DNA from 2 places in the Pseudomonas sp. S3_A09 genome. Region 2 is predicted to be linked to the other one. Evidence: predicted binding sites of a transcription regulator. Region 2 holds the regulator's gene; the other holds the start of a gene.
What was found. The regulator sigma-54, encoded in region 2, starts transcription at its own class of promoters, with help from an activator protein. The targets are predictions, from matches to a motif close to ANTGGCATNNANNTTGCTNT.
Positions count from the first base shown of each region.

Region 1: a site for sigma-54 is predicted at 2,852-2,871, ahead of flgB (flagellar basal body rod protein FlgB). Genes of this name have one in related genera too.

Region 1 covers NZ_CP162752.1:1,132,633-1,139,616, reverse strand. The annotation lists gene flgA (flagellar basal body P-ring formation chaperone FlgA) at 1-711, opposite strand, end outside; gene AB4N92_RS05370 (chemotaxis protein CheV) at 804-1,736, shown strand; gene cheR (protein-glutamate O-methyltransferase CheR) at 1,781-2,608, shown strand; gene flgB (flagellar basal body rod protein FlgB) at 2,916-3,323, shown strand; gene flgC (flagellar basal body rod protein FlgC) at 3,327-3,770, shown strand; gene flgD (flagellar hook assembly protein FlgD) at 3,787-4,512, shown strand; gene flgE (flagellar hook protein FlgE) at 4,544-5,854, shown strand; gene AB4N92_RS05340 (hypothetical protein) at 6,037-6,984, shown strand, end outside.
Region 2 covers NZ_CP162752.1:3,548,227-3,555,210, reverse strand. The annotation lists gene lptC (LPS export ABC transporter periplasmic protein LptC) at 1-485, shown strand, start outside; gene lptA (lipopolysaccharide transport periplasmic protein LptA) at 472-1,005, shown strand; gene lptB (LPS export ABC transporter ATP-binding protein) at 1,005-1,730, shown strand; gene AB4N92_RS16570 (RNA polymerase factor sigma-54) at 1,916-3,409, shown strand; gene hpf (ribosome hibernation-promoting factor, HPF/YfiA family) at 3,485-3,790, shown strand; gene ptsN (PTS IIA-like nitrogen regulatory protein PtsN) at 3,801-4,265, shown strand; gene rapZ (RNase adapter RapZ) at 4,268-5,125, shown strand; gene AB4N92_RS16550 (HPr family phosphocarrier protein) at 5,142-5,414, shown strand; gene AB4N92_RS16545 (ZIP family metal transporter) at 5,503-6,396, opposite strand; gene AB4N92_RS16540 (superoxide dismutase) at 6,430-6,984, opposite strand, start outside.

The DNA.
Region 1 (6,984 bases), 2.4 Mb from region 2:
GTTGGAGTTGAGGTTCTTGACGCGAATCTGTTCGCTCATGCCGCCGTTGGACAGCGCTTCCCCCGGCATCTTCACTTGAAGCGCACCGCTGCTGGCGGAAATCACCACTTGGTCGCCCTTGCGAATCACCTCGGCTTGCTCAAGATGCACCAGAGTGATGACTTGGTCAGTGACCACTGGTCGGGTCAATTTTTGCCCGATGGCCTGGTCGAGGGACGTCAGGTAGCCCTGGCTGATCATGCTGATGTCGCGTTCGCGTAGTACAACGTCCTCAAAATCGATGATCCCGGTGCGCTTGAGTGGGCGAGCCACCACCACTACATCACGGAACAGCTTCACCTGGGCCGGCACGAACACCGTCCAGGGCGAGGCGCCGTCGCAGCGCACCTTGACCGTCACCCGGCCAATCGGCTGAGCGGGGCTTTCCAGGGTGGCTGTCAATTCCTTGTCGCACTTTGGCATGCGCAAGCGCGGGTCCAGTTGGTTGACCTGGATTTCATAACGCCCCGGTGTCTGGGTGGTCGCCAGATAATCTTCTACAGTGAACTCAAGAAAGCCTTGGGTGACGCCGATAAGTAGATCAGGCAAGGTGACGTTGTCCGCACGGGCCGTAGTGCCCAGGCCTAGGGCAAGCAACACCAGCGGTGCGCAGAGCAATCTGCGAAACCGTGTCAGGATGGGGCGTCGGGAAACTGTCGTTTTAATATCCATGACCAATAAATAGCAAAGGCCGTGCCGTTTAGCGTTGGTGCGCGTCACTGCCCTTATAGGTATGGCCAAAGGTTCAGCGTGGGAGTCAAGGCATGGCAGGAGTAATGGATTCAGTAAACCAGCGCACACAGCTGGTAGGGCAGAATCGCCTGGAGTTGTTGCTTTTTCGCCTGGATGGCAAGCAGCTGTATGGCATCAACGTGTTCAAGGTGCGGGAAGTGCTGCAATGCCCCAAGTTGACGATCATGCCCAAGTCCAGCCCGGTGGTGTGTGGCGTTGCCAACATCCGTGGTGCGACGATCCCGATTCTTGACCTGGCCCTGGCCACGGGTTCGGCAGGATTGCAGGACCGTGAGAGCCCGTTCGTTATCATTACCGAGTACAACACCAAGACCCAGGGTTTTCTGGTGCGCTCGGTGGAGCGCATCGTCAACATGAACTGGGAAGAGATCCATCCGCCGCCCAAGGGCACCGGTCGCGATCACTACCTCACGGCGGTGACACGGGTGGATAACCAGTTGGTGGAAATCATCGACGTGGAGAAGATCCTCGCCGAAGTGGCGCCGACCTCGGAAACGATTTCCGTGGGGGTGGTGGACGCCGAAACCGCGCACAAGGCCGTTTCCCTGCGGGTGCTGACGGTGGACGACTCCTCGGTGGCGCGTAAACAGGTGACCCGTTGCCTGCAGACCGTCGGCGTGGAGGTAGTGGCCCTCAACGACGGTCGCCAAGCGTTGGATTACCTGCGCAAGCTGGTGGACGACGGCAAGAAGCCGGAAGAAGAATTCTTGATGATGATCTCCGACATCGAGATGCCGGAAATGGACGGCTACACCCTCACGGCCGAGATACGCAACGATCCACGCATGCAAAAATTGCACATCATCCTGCATACTTCGTTGTCGGGGGTATTCAACCAGGCGATGGTCAAGAAGGTCGGTGCCGATGACTTCCTGGCCAAATTCCGTCCTGATGACCTGGCATCCCGGGTAGTCGACCGGATCAAGGCAGCAGATCACGGCTAGGGGGCATTTCCCCTGGCGGTCACACGATTTAAGAGGCGGTATCATTGTCTACGGGTAATTTGGATTTCGAGCAGTTCCGGGTCTTCCTGGAAAAAGCCTGTGGCATATTGCTCGGTGAAAACAAGCAGTACCTGGTATCCAGCCGTCTCAACAAACTGATGGAGCAGCAGGGCATCAAGTCGTTGGGTGAGCTGGTTCAGCGCATCCAGGGGCAGCCGCGCAGCGGGCTCAAGGAGATGGTGGTCGATGCCATGACCACCAACGAAACCCTGTGGTTTCGTGACACCTACCCCTTTGAAGTGCTCAAGAACAAAGTGCTGCCGGAGGCTATCAAGGCCAGCCCGGGCCAGCGCCTGCGGATCTGGTCGGCCGCCTGCTCTTCGGGGCAGGAGCCCTACTCGATTTCGATGTCCATCGATGAGTTTGAGCGGACTAACATGGGCCAGTTGAAGGCCGGAGCGCAAATCGTCGCCACCGACCTCTCCGGCACCATGCTCACCAATTGCAAGACCGGCGAGTACGACAGCCTGGCCCTGGGCCGTGGTTTGTCCCAGGAACGCCTGCAACGTTACTTCGACCCGAAAGGGGCTGGGCGTTGGGCGGTCAAGGCGCCGATCAAGAACCGTGTGGAGTTTCGCTCGTTCAACCTGCTCGACAGCTACGCCAGCCTGGGCAAGTTCGACATGGTGTTCTGCCGCAACGTGCTGATCTACTTCTCGGCCGAAGTGAAGAAAGACATCCTGCTGCGCATCCATGGCACGCTCAAGCGCGGCGGCTATCTGTTCCTCGGCGCTTCGGAAGCGCTAAATGGTCTGCCGGACCATTATCAGATGGTGCAGTGCAGCCCTGGGATCATTTACCAGGCCAAATAGTACGCAAACCTAAATGTGGGAGCGGGCTTGCTCGCGAATAAGGTCTGTCAGTCATAGATAAGTTGACTGCTCCACCGCATTCGCGAGCAAGCCCGCTCCCACATTTGTTTTGCGGCAACCCTCCCAATAGCGGCAACCCCCCATTGCCGCTTTACTGGCGCCACGCGGAAAGCGTTTGCCGCTTTTCTGGCATTGCCACCCGGCAATCTCCCCTCAAGCCCTTGATTTACTGGCCTTCAGTAGATTGGCATGCACCTTGCTATAACCCAGTTAACGAACAGCAGGTCAGCCCTTAAAGGTTTCCACCATGAGCATCAGCTTCGATAAAGCGCTCGGTATCCACGAACAAGCCCTGGGCTTCCGCGCCCAGCGTGCCGAAGTCCTGGCCAACAACATTGCCAACGCCGACACCCCGAACTACAAGGCTCGGGATTTGGACTTCTCCGCCGTGCTCGCTGCACAGCAGGACAAGACCAAGAACGGCACCTTCGCCTTGAACATGACCAACAGCCGTCATATCGAAGCGCAAGGCCTGAGCAATGGTGACGAGTCGCTGCTGTATCGCACGCCGATGCAGCCGTCGATCGACCAGAACACCGTCGACGCGCAGCTGGAGCAATCGGCCTACGCCGAGAACTCGGTGAACTTCCAGGCCAGCTTCACCCTGCTTAACAGCAAATTCAAAGGGCTGATGTCAGCCCTGCGTGGAGAGTAAGCCATGTCCCTGTCCAGTGTTTTCAATATTGCCGGCAGTGGCATGAGCGCGCAGACCACGCGCTTGAACACCGTCGCCAGTAACATCGCCAACGCCGAGACCGTGTCTTCGAGCATTGACCAGACTTACCGCGCCCGTCACCCGGTGTTCGCCACCATGTTCCAGGGCGGCCAGGCAGGTGGCAGTGATTCGTTGTTCCAGGACCAGGGGGCCGCAGGCTCCGGCGTGCAAGTGCTGGGTGTGGTCGAAGACCAGAGCAACCTTGAAGCCCGCTACGAACCCAACCATCCCGCCGCGAACGAAAAGGGTTATGTCTATTACCCGAACGTCAACGTGGTCGAGGAAATGGCCGACATGATTTCCGCCAGCCGCTCGTTCCAGACCAATGCGGAAATGATGAACACTGCCAAAACCATGATGCAGAAGGTCCTGACCCTGGGTCAGTGATAAGGGGCGCCAAATAATGGCCATCGTTGATACGAGTAACAACACGCCAGTCCAGGACCTTTTCAATTCCAAGGTCAAAACTGCCCAGGACAACAGCAGCGTCACTGATGCTGCCAATAAGGCCACGGGCAAACAATCGCTGGGCAAGGATGCATTCTTGCAGCTGTTGGTCACCCAACTGAAAAACCAGAACCCGCTGTCGCCGCAAGACAACGGCGCGTTCGTGGCCCAGCTGGCGCAGTTCAGCAGCCTGGAAGGCATCAACACCCTGAATGATTCGGTGAATGCGATCTCCAGCAACTTCAGCTCGTCGCAAGCGCTGCAGGCGTCGTCGCTGGTCGGGCGCTCGATCATCATCCAGACCGACAAGGCCATGGTTGATACCAGCAAGAGCATGACCGGATCGGTGGATGTCACAGCGGCGACCGGCAATGTCTCCGTCAAGATCACTGACAAAGACGGCAATGTGGTGCGCACCATCGAAATGGGGGCCCAGAGCGCCGGTACCCAGAGCTTTATCTGGGATGGCAAAAACGACAAGGGTGAGGTCGCTCCTGCGGGCACCTACACCTTCAATGCCACCACCAAGAACGACAAGGGTGATGCCGTCGCCCTGAGCACTTCGCTGCCGGCAACGGTAACGAGCGTGACCTTGAGCAAGACCGGCGGCGAAATGCTGCTGAACCTGGCAGGCGGCATGGGCAGCGTCAAGCTGTCGCAAATTCAGACTATCGGTACATAGAGCCGGCTAAATACGGCAGAGGGAGAGAAACATGTCTTTTAATATCGGCCTTAGCGGGCTCTATGCGGCCAACAAACAACTGGACGTGACCGGCAACAACATCGCCAACGTGGCGACCACGGGCTTCAAGTCGTCCCGTGCGGAGTTCGCGGACATTTACGCCGCCTCCAAACTGGGCACCGGCCAGAACAGCATCGGCAACGGTGTGAACCTGGCGGCCGTGTCCCAGCAGTTCACCCAGGGCGACGTCAATGGTAGTGGCGGTATCCTGGACATGGCGATCCAGGGCGGCGGCTTCTTCGTGCAGAAGGGCAGCGACGGTTCGCTGGAATACACCCGTAGCGGTGCCTTCCGTGCCGACAAAGACGGCTACATCACCAACAACACCGGGACCTCGCGCCTGCAAGGCTATGCGGCGGATGCGGACGGCAAGATCATCAAAGGCGGCCTGACCGACCTGCAACTGAACCTGTCGAACCTGCCGCCCAAGGCGTCCACCAAGGTAGATTCCACCAGTAACCTGAACTCCTCGGAGCCGGTGATCGACCAGACGGCCAAGCCGTTCAACCCGAACGACACCAGCACCTTTACCACTCAGTACAGCACCACGTTGTACGACTCCCAGGGTAACGCGCACCCGATGGTGCAGTACCTGGTGAAAACCGACGGTAACAAGTGGAACGCCTACACCCTGATCGATGGCCGCAACCCTAACGGTTCGGCGCCAACCGGCACTCCGTCGACCCCGCCAGTACCGTCGGCACTGACCTTTGATGGCAATGGCAAGCTGACCAGTGTTGTGACCGGCGGTGTGTCCGACAAGACCCTGACCATCGCCGGTTGGGTCCCTGGAACTGTGACTGATGGTGTGTGGAAGGCCAACGGCGCCAATGCCAACCCGACCGGTATCGCGGTCAACATGGCCAACATCACCCAGTACAACTCGGCCACCTACCGCAACCCACCGGTCACCGATGGCTATGCCACCGGCCAGATCACCGGCCTGAAAATCGACGGTAACGGCGTACTGTTCGCAACGTTCAGCAACCAGCAGAGCAAGGCCATCGGCCAGATCTCCCTGGCCAGCTTCAACAACGAACAAGGCCTGCAGCCTGCCGGCGGTACCTCCTGGAGAGAGACCTTCGCTTCGGGCCAGCCAGGTTACGACACCCCGCAAGCGGGCACCCTGGGTTCGATCGTGGCCAACTCCCTGGAGAACTCCAACGTCAACCTGACCAACGAGCTGGTAGACCTGATCAAGGCCCAGAGCAACTATCAGGCGAACGCCAAGACCATCTCCACCCAGAGCACCATCATGCAGACCATCATTCAGATGACGTGATGCGGTAGTGCTCTATAGAAAGCCCCTCGAAAGAGGGGCTTTTTTTTGCGTGTCATTTGGCCTTAGGACCTTTCCCACCGTTGCTGTAGTCAGGGGATGACGCGCGACTACCGGAACGTATCACATCGCTCCTTCCACTCATTCAGGCGTAGGCCGTTTGGATCATATGGGGAGGGTTTGGTATGTGGAGTTCGTCAGCATCCGCCCAAGAGGCTGGAGGTGCACGTCGCAACGTTGCCTGGGGTGGGAGTTACCCGGTAGATGCACGTCGTTCGGACACTACAACGCAGGACGTAGGGTCCAATAAACAAGCTATCAGTCAGTTGCTCAAAGAAATTGAAGATGCCGAGAAAACGTCAAAGAGCCAGGTCGTACGGGATCTGCGTGACAAGCTGAATAAAGTACGAGGGGAACTGGGTGACGAGAAATTCAAGGAGGTCCTTGAGGAGCTGAAGAAAGATAAGGCTGATGCCTGGTGGGCGTGGCTGAAGGCCCTGTTTCCGGATCTATTTCCAGATGATTCGCCTTTGGAGTCGCCCTCTCCAGCACCCTCTCCACGTGGAGGCGGAGGGGGTGGAGGAGGCGGAGGCGGCAATAGAGTCAACCCGCAAGGCTTTGGGCCCGCCGACGTCATGAGCAACAAGCCCATTACCGAGGGTGCTAAATATTTCAACTACAAACCTGACAACAGTAACCCAGGTAAAAAGCCAGACAATATCTGGAGCGGATTCAGCCAGGGGCCTGATGGAAACTGCGTGACTGTTTCGTCAATCAAGGCCGCGATGATGCAGTTCGGGCAGAAACCCACCGACGTGTTCAAAGAGGTGAGGGAGACGGGCAGTGGCTATGACGTGACCATGCGAGATGGGGTCAAGGTTTCTTTTACTAAAGATGAATTGAGGCAGGCTGCCACTCAAGCTCGTTTCAAGGGAGATGATCCGCAGATGATCACGGACGCCAACTTCATGTATGCAGCGAGCGCGAAGCGGGCACAGATGGAAAACAACGATGGCACGGCGGGGCGAAGCTTCCAGGCTGCAATGAACAGCCTCAATGATGGTGAGGGCTCGCGCGAGGGGCTAAACCGCTTGGGTCTTAAGGGGCACTACAGGCCGGCGACAGACTCTGAT
Region 2 (6,984 bases):
AGCGCTTTCTCGACCAGCCTGTTGCGCAGGCTGACCAAGGCGCTATCGACTATTACGCCACCAATGCCTACAGCGTACAGTTCCTACCTGACGGCAAAGTGCAGTACGAAATGACATCGGACAAAGTCGAACACTTGAAGGCATCCGAAGTCACCCTGCTGACCAACCCCGACCTGAATCTGTACCGCGGCACCGAATTCCCCTGGCACGTCACCAGCAAGCGTGGCGAGGTCAACCCGGACGGTACCGAAGTTGAATTGATCGACTCGGTACGCGTCGCCCGCACTGACGCGCAGAACCGCGATACCGTGATTACCAGCAGTCGCATGACCGTATTCCCGCAGAAGCAATATGCGCAGACCGAGCAAGACGTTAGAATCGACGGCGCTGGCGGTGTATCGACTGGCAAGGGAATGAAAGCGTATTTGAAAGAAAGCAGGATACACCTGCTATCGAACGTAAGAGGACAGTATGAGGCTCGTTAAAACTCTCCCTATTTTGCTCGGTCTGGGCGCAGCACTGGGAAGCGTGAGCGCCTGGGCTCTGCCGAACGATAGCCAGCAGCCGATCCACATCTCGGCTGACGATGCGCAGCTGGATGACAAGCAAGGTGTCGCCACCTACACCGGTGGCGTGATCATTACCCAGGGTTCGATGAAGATCACCGGTAATACGGTGACCCTGACTCGCACCGCTGCCGGCGACATCGACGTGGTGACTTCCGTGGGCAACCTGGCTTACTTCGAACAGAAGCAGTCGCCTACCGACACCGGCCCGATGAAAGGCTACGGCAAGACCATCCAGTACCACGCCCAGCAGAACCGCATCGTGCTGATCGATCAGGCCAAGGTGCTCAGCCCCGATGGCAACTCCACGGAAGGCGAGAAAATCACCTACGACACCGTGAAACAGATCGCTAACGCCGGTCGTGCCAATGGCAGCAAGGTCACTGCACCACGCCCACGCATCGACATGGTTATCCAGCCGAAGAAGAAGGCCGAGTAATGGCAACCCTGAAAGCCCAGCATCTGGCCAAGGCCTATAAAAGCCGTCAGGTCGTGCGCGACGTCAGCCTGTCGATCGACAGCGGCCAGATCGTCGGCTTGCTCGGCCCCAACGGTGCCGGCAAGACCACCTGCTTCTACATGATCGTCGGCCTGGTCCAGGCGGACCAGGGTCGCGTGCTGATCGACGACCTGGACGTGAGCCACCAGCCGATGCACGGCCGTGCACGCGCCGGTATCGGCTATCTCCCGCAGGAAGCGTCGATCTTCCGCAAACTGTCGGTCGCCGATAACATCATGGCGATCCTCGAGACCCGCAAGGAACTCGACCGTGACGGCCGCCGCAAGGAACTGGAAAGCCTGCTGCAGGAATTCCACATCAACCACATTCGCGACAACCTCGGCATGAGCCTGTCCGGTGGTGAGCGTCGTCGTGTGGAAATCGCCCGCGCCCTGGCCACTGCCCCCAAGTTCATTCTGCTGGACGAACCGTTTGCCGGCGTCGACCCGATCTCGGTCGGCGACATCAAGCAGATCATCCATCACCTCAAGGCCAAGGGCATTGGCGTGCTGATCACTGACCACAACGTCCGTGAGACCCTCGATATCTGCGAAACCGCGTATATCGTCAACGATGGCCAACTGATCGCCGAAGGTGACTCGGCCACCATCCTGGCCAACGATCTGGTCAAGGAAGTGTACCTGGGTCACGAGTTCCGCCTGTAAACACCGTGGTGTCACGGCCGTTTGCCGAGGTGCGCGGGAGTCAATGAAAACCTCCGGATTTTTATTGTTACCGCGCTCTAGGCAAAGCCCCCGACATCAGGCATATAATTTGCTTATGTTTGGCGCTCACGCGCCCTGTCGTGGATGGCGCATTGCGCCGGCGAATAAGGTGTTAAGCCCCTGCCATGAAACCATCGCTAGTCCTGAGAATGGGCCAGCAGCTGACGATGACACCGCAGCTGCAACAGGCCATCCGCCTGCTCCAATTGTCGACCCTGGACCTGCAACAGGAAATCCAGGAGGCCTTGGAGTCCAACCCGATGCTCGAACGCCAGGAAGAAGGCGACGACTTCGATAATGCAGACCCGCTGGCCGATAACATCGAGCAAAAACCCAATTCCGACGTGCAGGAACCCTCCTATCAGGAAACCGCCCCTACGGTGGATAACCTTGAGGAAGGCGATTGGAACGAACGCATCCCCAACGAGCTTCCCGTCGACACGGCCTGGGAAGACGTCTACCAGACCAGCGCCAGCAGCCTGCCCAGCAATGACGATGACGAGTGGGACTTCACCACCCGCACCTCCGTTGGCGAGAGCCTGCAGAGCCATCTGCTCTGGCAACTGAACCTGGCGCCGATGTCGGACACCGATCGCTTGATCGCCGTGACCCTGATCGACTGCATCAACAACCAGGGTTATCTGGACGAGACGCTTGAAGAAATTCTTGAAGCCTTCGACCCGGAACTGGATATCGAGCTGGACGAGATTGAAGCCGTCCTGCACCGCATCCAGCAGTTCGAGCCCGCCGGCATCGGCGCACGCAGCCTCAGCGAATGCCTGTTGCTGCAATTGCGCCAACTGCCGGCCAAGACCGCCTGGCTCGCCGAGGCCCAGCGCCTGGTCACCGACTACATCGACTTGCTCGGCAGCCGCGACTACAGCCAGTTGATGCGCCGCATGAAGCTCAAGGAAGACGACCTGCGCCAGGTCATCGAGCTGGTACAGAGCCTCAACCCGCGCCCAGGCTCGCAAATCGAGTCGAGCGAAGCCGAATACGTAGTCCCCGACGTCATCGTGCGCAAGGACAACGAGCGCTGGCTGGTGGAGCTGAACCAGGAGTCGGTGCCGCGCCTGCGCGTCAACCCGCAATACGCCGGTTTCGTACGTCGCGCCGATACCAGCGCCGACAACACCTTCATGCGCAACCAGTTGCAGGAAGCGCGCTGGTTCATCAAGAGCCTGCAAAGCCGCAACGAAACCCTGATGAAAGTGGCCACTCAGATCGTCGAGCACCAGCGCGGCTTCCTGGAATACGGCGACGAGGCGATGAAACCGCTGGTACTGCATGACATCGCCGAAGCGGTTGGCATGCATGAATCGACGATTTCCCGGGTGACCACCCAGAAATTCATGCATACCCCACGGGGTATTTATGAACTGAAATACTTTTTCTCCAGCCATGTCAGCACCTCCGAAGGCGGTGAATGCTCGTCCACGGCGATTCGCGCGATCATCAAAAAACTGGTTGCTGCGGAAAATCAGAAAAAGCCATTGAGTGACAGTAAGATCGCTGGTTTACTGGAGGCACAAGGCATTCAGGTCGCCCGTCGAACCGTCGCCAAGTACCGCGAATCCCTTGGGATCGCGCCTTCCAGCGAGCGTAAGCGTTTGATGTGACGGGCGGGCCACAGCGTTCCAGTGGCAGGTAGTCCTACCTGCCGCTTTATGCACTGGCAACGAAGGAGAAGCTGTATGCAAGTCAACATCAGTGGACACCATGTAGAAGTCACCCCTCCATTGCGCGAATACGTCGAGCAGAAGCTGAAACGGCTTGAGGGTCATTTCGACAAGATCACCAATGTGCAAGTCATCATGAAGGTCGACAAGCTTCAGCAGAAAATTGAGGCGACTCTCCAGATACCCGGTGGCGAAGTAGTCGCCAATGCCGAGCATGAAGACATGTATGCATCAATCGACTTGCTCACAGACAAGCTTGACCGCCAACTTAAAAAGCATAAGGAAAAGAATCTGAGCCTGCTTCAGGGCACAGGTCGTTAACTCTCCCCCCATGATCCGACTTGAAACCATCCTGACCCCCGGCCGTTCCCTTGTGAACGCGCCGGGCGGCAGCAAGAAGAAAGCCCTTGAGCAAATTGCCAACCTGATCAGCCGCGAAGTGCCTGAACTGGAAATGCAAGATGTCTACGAGGCTCTGATTGCCCGTGAGAAACTCGGTTCCACCGGTTTTGGCAACGGCATCGCCATTCCCCACTGCCGCCTCAAAGGCTGCGAGACCCCAGTCAGCGCCCTGCTTCACCTGGACGCTCCCATCGATTTCGACGCTATCGACGGTGCCCCGGTCGACCTGCTGTTTGTACTGCTGGTCCCGCAGGCTGCCACCGATGCGCACCTGGAACTGCTTCGGCAGATCGCCAGCATGCTCGACCGCAAGGACGTACGCGACAAACTGCGCAGCGCCAAAAGCAACGAGGCGCTTTACCAGGTTGTCCTGGATGAACAGAACGGGCAGTAATCATGCGCTTGATCATCGTCAGCGGCCGCTCCGGCTCGGGTAAAAGCACCGCCCTCAACGTTCTTGAGGACAGCGGTTTCTATTGCATCGACAACCTGCCCGCCGGCCTGCTGCCGGAATTGGCGGAACGCGCGTTGATCCACACCGAACTGGCTCAGCCTCTGGTTGCCGTTTCGATTGATGCACGCAACCTGCCCAGCCACCTTGAGCGATTCCCGCAATTGCTCGAGGAAGTGCGGGCCAAGCATATCCATTGCGATGTGCTCTACCTGGATGCCGACGAAGAGACTCTGCTCAAGCGTTTCTCCGAAACCCGTCGGCGCCACCCCCTCAGCAGCCCTCACCGTTCCCTGGCGGAAGCCATTGAAGACGAAACCAAGCTGCTGGGGCCGATCATTGACCTCGCCGACCTCAAGATCAACACCACCAGCCTCAACCTGTACCAGTTGCGCGACGCCATCAAGCTGCGCCTGCTGAACCAGCCGGAGCCAGGCACCGCCTTTCTGGTCGAGTCGTTTGGGTTCAAGCGTGGCATGCCGGTGGACGCCGACCTGGTGTTCGACGTGCGCTGCCTGCCCAACCCCTACTGGAAGCCGGAGCTGCGTGAGCAATCCGGGCTGGACCAGGCCGTGGCCGATTACCTGGCCGCGCAACCGGATGTGGAGGAAATGTTCCAGGACATTTCCAGTTACCTGCTCAAATGGCTGCCGCGTTTTGCCGCCAGCAATCGCGCCTATGTCACCATTGCCATCGGCTGCACCGGCGGGCACCACCGCTCCGTCTACCTGACCGAGCGCCTGGGCCAGGTGTTGCAACAAACCCTCAAGAATGTCCAGGTCCGCCACCGCGACCTTAGCTGAAAGGAACACCTTCGCGATGCCCGCTCTGGAAATTGAAATCATCAACAAACTGGGCCTGCACGCCCGTGCCTCGGCCAAATTTGTCGGTGTCGCCGGGCAGTTTCCCTGCCAGATCCGCGCCGGTCGTACGCCGGAATCCATGGTCGATGGCAAAAGCATCATGGCCATGATGATGCTGGCTGCCGGCAAGGGCACCAAGATTCACTTGAAGACAGAGGGCGAGCAGGAAGACGAAGCGATGGCCGCACTGGTGGCACTGATCAATAACTACTTCGACGAAGGCGAATAACCCTCCTGTAGAAGTCTGGCTGACCGGCGATAGCATCCACGACTCGCGACTGATCGCCGGCGAGCCGGCGCCTACAAGGGAGCGGGTATTATCCCAAAGCCGTGTCCATCACCATCATCAAGCAAAATCCGATGCACAACCCAAGGCTGGCGAGCTTTTCATGACCATTGCGTCGCGACTCGGGGATGACCTCGTGAGTCACCACCAGCAGCATCGCGCCAGCGGCAAGCGCCAAACCCAGTGGCAACACTACTTCGGCAAGGCTGACCAACCAGGCACAAAGCACCGCAAACACCGGCTCCACCAGACCTGACGCCGCACCGATCAAGAACGCCTTGCCCCGCGACATCCCCGCCCCGGCCAACACCAACGCAATCACCAGCCCTTCCGGCACGTCCTGCAAGGCGATGCCCATGGCCAGGCTGTCAGCATCCGGCATGCCGCCGCCCGCCGAGACACCCACAGCCATGCCTTCCGGGATATTGTGGGCAATGATGGCAAACACAAACAGCCAGATACGCGGCGGGATCACCGGTTTGTCCGGCGTGCCCACCAGCATTTCCGGGCTGGCGCCGGAGACTTTGCGGTCAACCAGATACAGCCCGAAGGCGCCCAACATAATGCCAAAACTGATCAATCCACTGGCCCCCCAGGGCGAGAGCCCCAGGCCTTCAGCCGCAGCGATGCCCGGCACGATCAGCGAAAACGCGGTCGCCGCCAACATCACCCCAGCCCCAAAGCCCAGCAGCGTATCGCTCAATGCCACCGGCATGCGCCGGATAACCAGCACCGGCACCGCGCCGAGCGCCGTCCCGAGCGCACAGATGGATCCGCCCTGCAGGGCGCGCAGAATGCGCGGCTCCAGGTTCAGCCACGCCAGCCCGTGGGCCACCAGCAATGCAGTACCTGCCAATAGCAGCAGCGAGCCAAACGCATAACGAAACATTCGCCCGCTGCTGATCGCCAGTGTTTCAGTGCCCATAGTCGGCCTTAGATCTTGTTATGAAGGTGAATGTCAGGCCACGGCGGCCTGATAGCGTGCGGCGACTTCTGGCCAGTTGATAACACTGTAGAAGGCATTGATGTATTCCGGGCGGCGGTTCTGGTACAGCAAATAGTAGGCGTGTTCCCAGACGTCTAGACCTAGGATCGGCGTGTTGCCGCTCATCAGCGGACTGTCTTGGTTACCGCTGCTTTCCACCACCAGGGTCTTTTGTGGATTGACGCTCAGCCAGGCCCAGCCGCTGCCAAAACGGGTCAGCGCAGCCTTGGTGAAAGCCTCCTTGAAGCTGTCGAAACCGCCCAACTGCTCCTCGATGGCTTTTCCCAATGCGCCGTCGGGTTTACCGCCACCTTTGGGCGACATCACTGCCCAGAACAGCGAGTGGTTGGCATGGCCGCCGCCCTGATTGATCACGGCTGCGCGCAGCTTTTCCGGCAGTTGCTGCACGCTGGAGACCAGCTTCTCCACCGGCCAGCCGGCGAACTCGGTGCCGTCGACGGCAGCGTTGAGGTTGTTGATGTAGGTCTGATGGTGCTTGGTGTAGTGGATCTCCATGGTTTGCGCATC